2 regions of the Streptomyces sp. NBC_00237 genome follow, and region 2 is predicted to be linked to the other one. Evidence: riboswitches for the same ligand, from Rfam matches in the RefSeq annotation. Region 2 holds a riboswitch; the other holds the start of a gene.
The links. Region 2 has a riboswitch for cobalamin ahead of OG897_RS05550 (ABC transporter substrate-binding protein). Riboswitches for the same ligand answer to the same signal wherever they lie in the genome.
Positions count from the first base shown of each region.

Region 1 (4,597 bases), 1.3 Mb from region 2:
CTCCCGGACCGCGCCCCGCAGCGACACCCGCAGCCCGTCCTCCTCGTCGATGCCCAGCCCGTGGGCGAAGGGCAGCACGCCGTACGTCTTGCGCCCGGTGAGGTCCTCCAGCATGTCCAACCCGGGCTCCAGCAGCGACACATCGCCCCGGAACTTGTTCACCAGGTAGCCCGCGACCAGCCGCTGGTCCTCCTTCGCCAGCAGCGCCGTCGTCCCGAAGAACGACGCGAAGACCCCGCCCCGGTCGATGTCCCCGACTACCACCACCGGGAAGTTCGCGGCCCGGGCGATCCCCATGTTGACGATGTCGGTCCGCCGCAGATTGATCTCGGCGGGACTCCCCGCCCCCTCGCAGATCACCGCGTCGTAACTCGCGCGCAGCTCCGCCAGGCACTCCGTGACCGTCCCGAGCAGCGCCTCCCGGTGCCCGCCCTGGACCCCCTTCCCGTACGTCTTCCCGCCCGCCGTGCCGAAGAAGCCGCGCGCGCTCATCTCGCCCACGGGCTTGCCGAGCAGCACCACCTGGCTCGACTTGTCGCTGCCGGGCTTGAGCAGGACGGGGTTCATGAGAGCGGTCGGCTCGACCCGCGCCGCCTGCGCCTGCATCGCCTGCGCGCGGCCGATCTCCGCGCCCTCCCGCGTCACGAACGAGTTCAGCGACATGTTCTGCGCCTTGAACGGGGCGACCTTCACCCCCTGCCGCACCAGCCACCGGCAGATCCCCGCCGTGACCACGCTCTTGCCCGCGTCCGACGTGGTTCCCGCGACCAGCAGTCCGCCGCCGCTCATGATGTACGCCCCTTCAGCACGGACGCCGCCAGCCGCCCCGCCGCACACGCGGCCAGCGCCAGCACGCCCACCCGGCGCGACAGCCGCACCGCACGTTCGATGTCGGGCACGGCCACCGGCCGCCCGCTCTCCCCGTTGAGCACCGCCCGGTGCTCCACCCGGCCCGCGTACGACAGCGTTCCGCCGAGCCGCACGCCCAGCGCGCCCGCGAAGGACGCCTCGACCGGGCCCGCGTTGGGGCTCGGGTGGGCGGCGGCGTCCGCACGCCAGGCCCGCAGGGCGCCCCGGGTGTCGTCCCCGGCCAGCACCGCGAGCGCCGCCGTCAGGCGTGCCCCCGGCCAGCCCGCCACGTCGTCCAGGCGTGCCGAGGCCCACCCGTACCGGCGGTGGCGCGCCGACTTGTGCCCGACCATCGCGTCCAGCGTGTTCACGGCCCGGAACGCGACGAGGCCCGGCACGCCCCCGACCGCACCCCACACCAGCGCGCCCACCACCGCGTCCGAGGTGTTCTCGGCGACGGACTCGACCACGGCACGCGCCATCTGCTGGCCGTCCAGGGCCTGCGGGTCGCGCCCGCACAGGTGCGGCAGGCGTTCGCGGGCCAGCTCCAGGTCCCCGGCGGCCAGCGCCCCGCCGATCGCACGGGCCTCGCGGCCCAGTGACGTACCGCCGACGACGGACCACGTGGCGGCGGCCGTCAACGCGACGGAGGCGGCGGGGGAGCGGCGTACCAGACGGGAGGTGACGGCGGCGGCCGTGGCCGCCCCGCCGACGCAGACCAGGGTGTGCAGCACGCCCCGTCCCCGGTCGTCGCGCCACAGGACCTTCTCGACGGCTCCGGCGGCACGCCCGAAGGCGGCGACGGGATGGCCGTGACGGGGGTCGCCGAAGACGGCGTCACCGAGCATCCCGAGAGCCGCACCGACGGCGAATGTGTACGGGGGCATGACAACGGAACCGCGTGTACCGCAGCCGGGCATGGCGACGTGTCCTTAACTCAGGGTCCGCGCCCTGCGTTCGACGTGACGAGCGGCTGGGAGTTCCTGGCTTCCGTACGGCTCTCGCGAGCCGCACGGTGACAGTGGCGGGACCGCGCCGGATTCGCACCGGCTTCCTCTCCATGCCGCCGTAATGGCTCCGGCAGTCCACCACGCCCCGCGAACAACCGTCAACCTGGGGTTGACCTGCGGGAGGCCGGTGTGCGGAGGCCCACAGGGGGTCGCCGAGGGGTCCACGGGGGCGCACGCAGAACCGCCCCGCGCACGGGGCGCGGGGCGGTTCTGTGAAGCGGGGGTGGAGCGCCGGTCAGGCGACGATCAGGAAGATGCCGTACGCCACGGCCGCCGCGCACAGCGCGAAGCAGGCGTACGCGCCCGTGCGCGCCATGGCCGCCGAGCCGCCCGAAGCGGTGGCGCTCTCCTGCTTGGCGAGGCCCACGATGCCGAGGGTGAACAGGCCCACCAGAGCGATGGTGGCCACGAGGCTGACACCGAAGACGGTGCCGAGAGCTGCCCAGTCGATGTTCATGCGATTGCGTCCTTAGACCCTTGGGCCCTCAGACCGACGCGGCCGGGCGGGCCGGTTCGGCGGGGGAGTGGATGGTGGCCTTCAAGTCGCCGGTGGCCGCGTGGGTGGCGTCGGACGGGAAGACACCGGCCGGGGGCGGGGTGACCGCGGCCATGGCGGTGGTGACGACACCCGCGGGCTCGGCCGGGGCGAGCGGGGCGGCCGGGCCCTGCAGGTCGTCGGCGGTGACGTTGGTGTGGTCGACCGGCTTGCGGCGGGACAGCGTCCAGATCACGCCGGAGCCCGCGACCAGCAGGACCGCGACGGCGGCGACGCCCCACGTGCCCTGACCGGTGAGGAACTCGGCGGCCGCGGCGACCGCGCCGGCGGCCGGCAGCGTCAGGCCCCAGGCGACGAACATCCGGGTCGCGGTCGACCAGCGGACCACGCCGCCCTTCGGCGCGAGGCCCGAGCCCATCACGGAGCCGGAGCAGACCTGGGTGGTGGAGAGGGAGAAGCCGAGGTGCGAGGAGGCCAGGATGACCGTCGCGGCACCGGTCTGGGCGGCGAAGCCCTGCGGCGGCTTGAGGTCGGTGAGGCCCTTGCCCATGGTGCGGATGATGCGCCAGCCGCCGAGGTAGGTGCCGAGCGCGATGGCGACACCGGCCGAGACGATGACCCACAGCGGGGGGTTCGCGCCGGGGGCCAGCACGTTGCCGGTGACCAGGGCCAGGGTGATGACACCCATGGTCTTCTGCGCGTCGTTGGTGCCGTGCGCGAGGGAGACGAGACCGGCGGAGGCGATCTGGCCCGCGCGGTAGCCCTTCGCGGTGGCCTTCTCGTCGGTCTTGGACGCCAGCTTGAAGGTGAGCTTCGTGGCGAAGTACGCGGCGAGACCGGCGACGATCGGCGCGGCGATCGCGGGCAGCAGCACCTTGGTGATGACGACGCTGCCGTTGACGCCGGAGGCGCCCACCGACATCAGGGTGGCGCCGATGAGGCCGCCGAAGAGTGCGTGGGAGGAACTGGACGGCAGGCCGATCAGCCAGGTGAACAGATTCCAGAGGATGGCGCCGACCAGTGCCGCGAAGATCACTTCCGTCGTGATGCCGCTTTCGTTGATCAGCCCCCCGGAGATCGTCTTCGCGACCTCCACGGAGAGGAAAGCACCAACGAGGTTCAGCACGGCGGACATGGCCACCGCCGTCTTGGGCTTGAGTGCGCCGGTCGAGATGGTGGTCGCCATCGCGTTGGCAGTGTCGTGGAAACCGTTCGTGAAGTCGAACACGAGAGCGGTCACGATCACGATTCCGAGAAGGAGCGTGATGTGTTCCATTTACCCAGGCAATCGTTTGAGGTCAGTGGCTGTTGGAACGTAAGCAACCTGAGTGAACGGAAGATGAACTGGGCGGGGCGTCCCGGTGACCCGAAATGCCGTGCCGCCGTTCCGGTTTTCACCGGAACGGCGGCACGGGCGGGTTCTCCCTAGGGACGTCTGGGGGCGCCCGGGGCCGTCAACGCCGCGTGAAGGCGCTCAGCCTGCCGTGCGACCCGTTGAAGAGATTCTGGTCACCCGGAAGTGCGCCCCGGGCGTTGTCGAACTGCCAGATCGTCCAGTACGACCAGCCCGCGGGCAGCGGACCCGGCGAGGAGTTGTAGCGCGCCAGCCACAGGGCGTGGTTCCGGCCGAACGCCGTGCTCCTGCCGGTGCACTCGTTCCACCAGAGCGTGGTCGTGTAGATCACCGGACGGCGGCCCGTCCTGCGGCGCACCTCGTCGCTGAAGGACGTGATCCAGGTCCGCATCTGGGCGGGCTTCAGCCCGTAGCACTTGTTCCGCTTGTTGATCTTCCGGTACGGGTTGTTCTCCAGGTCGACCGCGGGCGGCAGGGTCTTCCCGTCGTTCCGCCAGCCCCCTCCGTTGCGTACGAAGAAGGCCGCCTGGGTCCTGCCCGACGACTGGTGCGGCAGCGCGAAGTGATAGGCGCCGCGCTTGATGCCGGCCTTGCGGGAGCCGTTGTACTGCTGGGCGAAGTGCGGATTGCGGTAGGTGTGGGACTCGGTGGCCTTGACGTAGACGAAGGTCGCACCTTTCTTCTTCGCCCTCCTCCAGTCCACGTTCTTCTGGTGGCCGGAGACGTCGTGGCCGCGCGGCTGGGCGGCGGCCTCGGCCGGACCGCTCAGCAGGACCGTCGTGCCCAGGGTGAGGGCGGCGGTGGTGACGGCCGTGGCGGACAGGGCTCGGGCGCGGACGCGTCGGGCGCGGGCGCGGACGCGCCGGAGGAGCGGTTTGTGATCACGGG
Region 1 is NZ_JAPEMT010000001.1:2,557,414-2,562,010, forward strand. It holds gene OG897_RS11280 (cobyric acid synthase) at 1-789, opposite strand, end outside; gene OG897_RS11285 (cobalamin biosynthesis protein) at 786-1,736, opposite strand; cobalamin riboswitch at 1,807-1,946, opposite strand; gene OG897_RS11290 (hypothetical protein) at 2,095-2,316, opposite strand; gene OG897_RS11295 (inorganic phosphate transporter) at 2,345-3,631, opposite strand; gene OG897_RS11300 (lysozyme) at 3,810-4,597, opposite strand, start outside.
Region 1: linked by a shared signal. The riboswitch ahead of OG897_RS11285 (cobalamin biosynthesis protein) and the one ahead of OG897_RS05550 (ABC transporter substrate-binding protein) in region 2 are both predicted to bind cobalamin.

Region 2 (4,597 bases):
AGCCCGTCGAGGGCGCCGACCCGCTGGCCGCGCTCTTCGCGGAGGGCCCGAGCGAGGCCCCCGCCGACCCGGCGCTGGCCCGTCTCTTCCCCGAGGCGTACGTCGATCCGCGCGCCGAGCCCGACGCGCGGCAGCGGGAGTCCTCCGCCGAGTTCCGCCGCTTCACGGAGAACGACCTGCGCACCCGCAAGCGCGAGGACGCCCTCTCCGTCGTACGGAACCTGGACGCGCTGGCCTCGGCCGCCGACGAGGGCGAGCCCGGTCTCGTGCTGAAGCTGACCCCCGAGGAGTCACGGCGCTGGCTCGGCACCCTCAACGACTTGCGCCTCACCATCGCCTCCCGCCTCGACATCACCGAGGAGGACGAGAGCGAGGACCTCTACCGGCTGCCCGACGAGGACCCGCGCAAGCCGATGGTGATGGCGTACCTGTGGCTGGGCGGGATGCAGGAGACGCTCGTGGAGACCTTGATGCCGTGAGGCTGCGCAGACCTCGATGCCGTGAGGCTTTCGTGGGGCTCCCGTGGGGTTCCCGTAAGGCTGCGTGCGGGGCTCCCGTGAGGCCCTACAGCCGCATTCCGCTTCGGGTGCCCGTATCACCTGCTGGACCGTACGTGTTCGCTCAGCGGACGCTCAAATCCGAATAACGGTTAGGTCAAACTCCCCTGCACGCTTTGCCGTAGCAGGGGAGTTTTGTCTGCATTTGCCTGTGCAATAGGGCACAAACCACTGATCGATCACCCCCTCCGCCGTGATAGATCTGCACGACCACCCACGGACGCCACCCCTGTTCCGTGGGGGCGCTGACGCCGGACGAACCCGGCGATGCACTCCATTCCACATCCGGGGGCACCCGCCCCGAAAAGGATCGTCACAGTCGATCCGCGCCGCGCAGCAGAAGCGATACGGCCGGATCGCATGGAGAAAGGCGCACGATCATGACCTCAGTGCAGGTCGACAAGAAGCACGGCGACGGCAGTGAGGCCGAAGGCGCGACCGAGGACAACTCGGGCGAGGGCTACCAGCGAGGACTCGGCGCCCGCCAGATCCAGATGATCGCCATCGGCGGCGCCATCGGAACGGGCCTCTTCCTCGGCGCGGGCAAGGGCATCTCCAAGGCGGGACCCAGCCTGATCCTCGCGTACGCCATCGCGGGCCTGGTCATCTTCTTCATCATGCGGGCGCTCGGCGAGCTGCTCATGTACCGCCCGGTGTCCGGCTCCTTCTCGGAGTACGCCCGCGAGTTCCTCGGCCCCTTCTTCGGGTTCGTGACCGGCTGGACGTACTGGCTCTTCTGGGTCGTCACCGGGATCGTGGAAGTCACCGCCGCCTCCGCGTACATGCAGTACTGGACGAAGGACGCCTCCGGCTGGCTCGACCAGCCGCAGTGGGTCTTCGCGCTGATCTTCACGGTCATCCTCTTCGGCGCGAACCTGATCTCGGTCAAGCTCTTCGGCGAGCTGGAGTTCTGGTTCTCGATGGTCAAGGTGACGGCCATCATCGGCATGATCCTGATCTGCGCCGGAGTGGTGACGCTCGGCTTCTCCGACGCCGGGGACACCGCCTCCGTCTCCCTCCTCTGGTCCGAGGGCGGCTTCTTCCCCAACGGCGTCGGCTCCACCCTCATGACCCTCCAGATGGTCATGTTCGCGTTCCTCGCCGTCGAGCTGGTCGGCGTCACGGCGGGCGAGTCGAAGGACCCGAAGACCGTCCTGCCGAAGGCCATCAACACCGTCCCGTGGCGCATCGCCGTCTTCTACGTCGGCGCGCTGATCATGATCCTGTCGGTCGTCCCGTGGACGCACTTCCAGCCGGGCATCTCCCCGTTCGTCGCCGCCTTCGAGAAGATGGGCCTGGGTGTCGGCGCCGCGATCGTCAACTTCGTGGTCCTCACCGCCGCCCTCTCCTCCTGCAACTCCGGCATGTACTCCACCGGCCGGATGCTGCGCGACCTCGCCCTCAACGGCCAGGCCCCGAAGTTCTTCACCAAGCTGACGGCCCGCGGTCTGCCCCTCGCGGGCACGTCCTTCTCCGCCGCCCTGATGCTCGTCGGCGTGTGGATCAACTACCAGTGGCCGGGCGAGGCGTTCAACTACGTCGTCTCCTTCGCCACCATCTCCGGCATGTGGGCCTGGATCATGATCCTCTGCTCGCAGATCAAGTACCGCCGGATGTCCGACGCGGGCCTGCTGCCCAAGTCGTCCTTCCGGGCCCCGGGCGCCCCGTGGACCAGTTGGTTCGCGCTCGCCTTCATCTTCATGGTCATCGTGCTGATGGGCATCGACGAGGACGCCCGGATCTCGCTGTACGGCGCCCCGATCTGGGCCCTGCTCCTGGGCGTCTCCTACCTGGTCATGAAGGCCAGGAACCCGGAGAAGTTCGCCGCCGGGAAGTAGCCCGTCTCGCGATGCGGTCCCGCTCGTACCATCCCTCGGTACGGGCGGGACCCTTTGCATATCCTGGCCGCATGCTGACCATTTCCCGGACCGTTTTCGACCAGATCGTGGCCCACGCGCGGGCCGACCACCCCGACGAGGCGTGCGGCGTCGTCGCGGGCCCGGAGGGCACCGGGCGTCCCGAGCGCTTCATCCCCATGCTGAACGCGGCCCGTTCGCCCACGTTCTACGAGTTCGACTCGGGCGACCTGCTGAAGCTGTACCGGGAGATGGACGACCGGGACGAGGAGCCGGTGATCGTGTACCACTCGCACACGGCGACCGAGGCATATCCGTCCCGTACGGACGTGACGTACGCGAACGAGCCCGGCGCGCACTACGTCCTGGTCTCGACTGCCGACACCGACGGCCTGGGCGACTTCCAGTTCCGCTCGTACCGGATCGTGGACGGCGTGATCACGGAGGAAGAGATCGAGCTCGTCGGGTAGCCCCGTCGCGGAGGGGGCGGCACGGTAAGGCCCCCGCGAGGCTCGGATGCGCACCGGTTAGTGGGGGGCGAACCCCCAGGTGAGACACTGTCCGCGAATGGGCGGCAGGGCCCAGGAAGCCGGTGCGAATCCGGCACGGTCCCGCCACTGTGACCGGACGTGGCCCCGCAGCCCCGTCCGGATAGCCAGGAACTGGCCTGCCGCCTCCCATCCGTACGAGGGGACGAGGAAATCCCCCGAGGAGGCCCCCGCATGTCCGTCCGCCATGCCCGCACCGCGCTCGTCATATCCGCCGCAGTCGCGGCCCTGCTCCCGCTCACCGCCTGCGGCAGCGACCAGCCCAGCGAGAAGAAGCCGCAGGCCAAGGCCGCCAAGGGCTTCCCGTACACCGTCGAGAACTGCGGCGTGAAGACCACCTTCACCAAGGCCCCCGAGCGCGCCCTGCCCATGAACCAGCACGCCACCGAGGTGCTGCTGGAACTGGGCCTCGCCAAGTCCATCACCGGCTCCGCCTACCTCGACGACAAGGTGCTCCCGAAGTACGCGAAGGAGTACGACGCGATCCCGGTCGTCGCCAAGGAGTACCCCTCCCAGGAGAAGCTCCTCGCCGCCAACCCCGACTTCGTCTACGGCGGTTACGCCTCCGCCTTCGACACCAAGCAGGGCCGGGGCCGCGAGGACCTCAAGAAGTCCGGCATCGAGTCCCGCCTCAACATCGAGTACTGCACCGAGGGCTCCAGCGCCGTCGACGACATCTACCGCGAGATCTCCGAGGTCGGCCGCACCTTCGGCGTCGCGGACCGCGCCGACGCGTGGGTGGCCGGGGCGAAGAGGACCATCGACGGCACGGCGGCCCGGCTCAAGGACGTCAAGCCGGTCAGCGTCTTCGCGTACGACAGCGGGGACAAGACCGCCCAGACCGCCGGCGGCAAGGGCATGGCCAACGAGATGATCACCCGCGCGGGCGGCAAGAACGTCATGGCCGACATCCCGAAGTCCTTCACCGACGCCTCCTGGGAGCAGGTCGTCACCCGCAAGCCCGACGTCATCATGATCATCGACTACGGCTCGACGACCGTCGAACAGAAGAAGAAGCGGCTGCTCGACGACCCGGTGCTGAAGGACGTCCCGGCGATCAAGAACAAGAAGTTCGCCGTGATGCCGCTCTCCGAGATCCTCGTCGGCGTCCGCGCCCCCGCCGCCATCGAACGGCTCGCCCTCCAGCTCCACCCCGAGCTGAAGAAGTAGCCCAGCCGTGAGCTGCAAGACTCCGCCCGCTCGCGGGCCGCTCCGCTACACCCTCGTCCTGACGGTCCTCGCCGCAGCCCTCGCGGCGGCGATGATCGCCGGGCTGGCCCTCGGGCAGGTCCGCATTCCCGCCGGGCAGGTCGTCGAGATCGTCACCGGGCAGGCCGGGCCGAGCCCCTTCCGCACGATCGTGCTGGACGTGCGCATGCCGCGCATCCTGCTCGGGGCGATCGTCGGAGCGGGGCTGGCCGTGGTCGGCACGGTGCTCCAGGCGCTCGTACGCAACCCGCTGGCCGATCCGTACCTGCTCGGGATCTCCTCCGGGGCGTCGGCGGGGGTCGTGCTCGTCATCGTCTTCGGGATCGGCGGCGGGCTGGGGCTCGCGACGACCGTGACCATGCCCGCCGGGGCGTTCGCGGGGTCGCTGCTCGCGCTGGTCCTCGTGTACACGCTGGCCCGGCGCGGG
Region 2 is NZ_JAPEMT010000001.1:1,289,073-1,293,669, forward strand. It holds gene OG897_RS05535 (DUF2017 domain-containing protein) at 1-479, shown strand, start outside; gene OG897_RS05540 (amino acid permease) at 938-2,395, shown strand; gene OG897_RS05545 (M67 family metallopeptidase) at 2,467-2,883, shown strand; cobalamin riboswitch at 2,966-3,099, shown strand; gene OG897_RS05550 (ABC transporter substrate-binding protein) at 3,136-4,131, shown strand; gene OG897_RS05555 (iron ABC transporter permease) at 4,139-4,597, shown strand, end outside.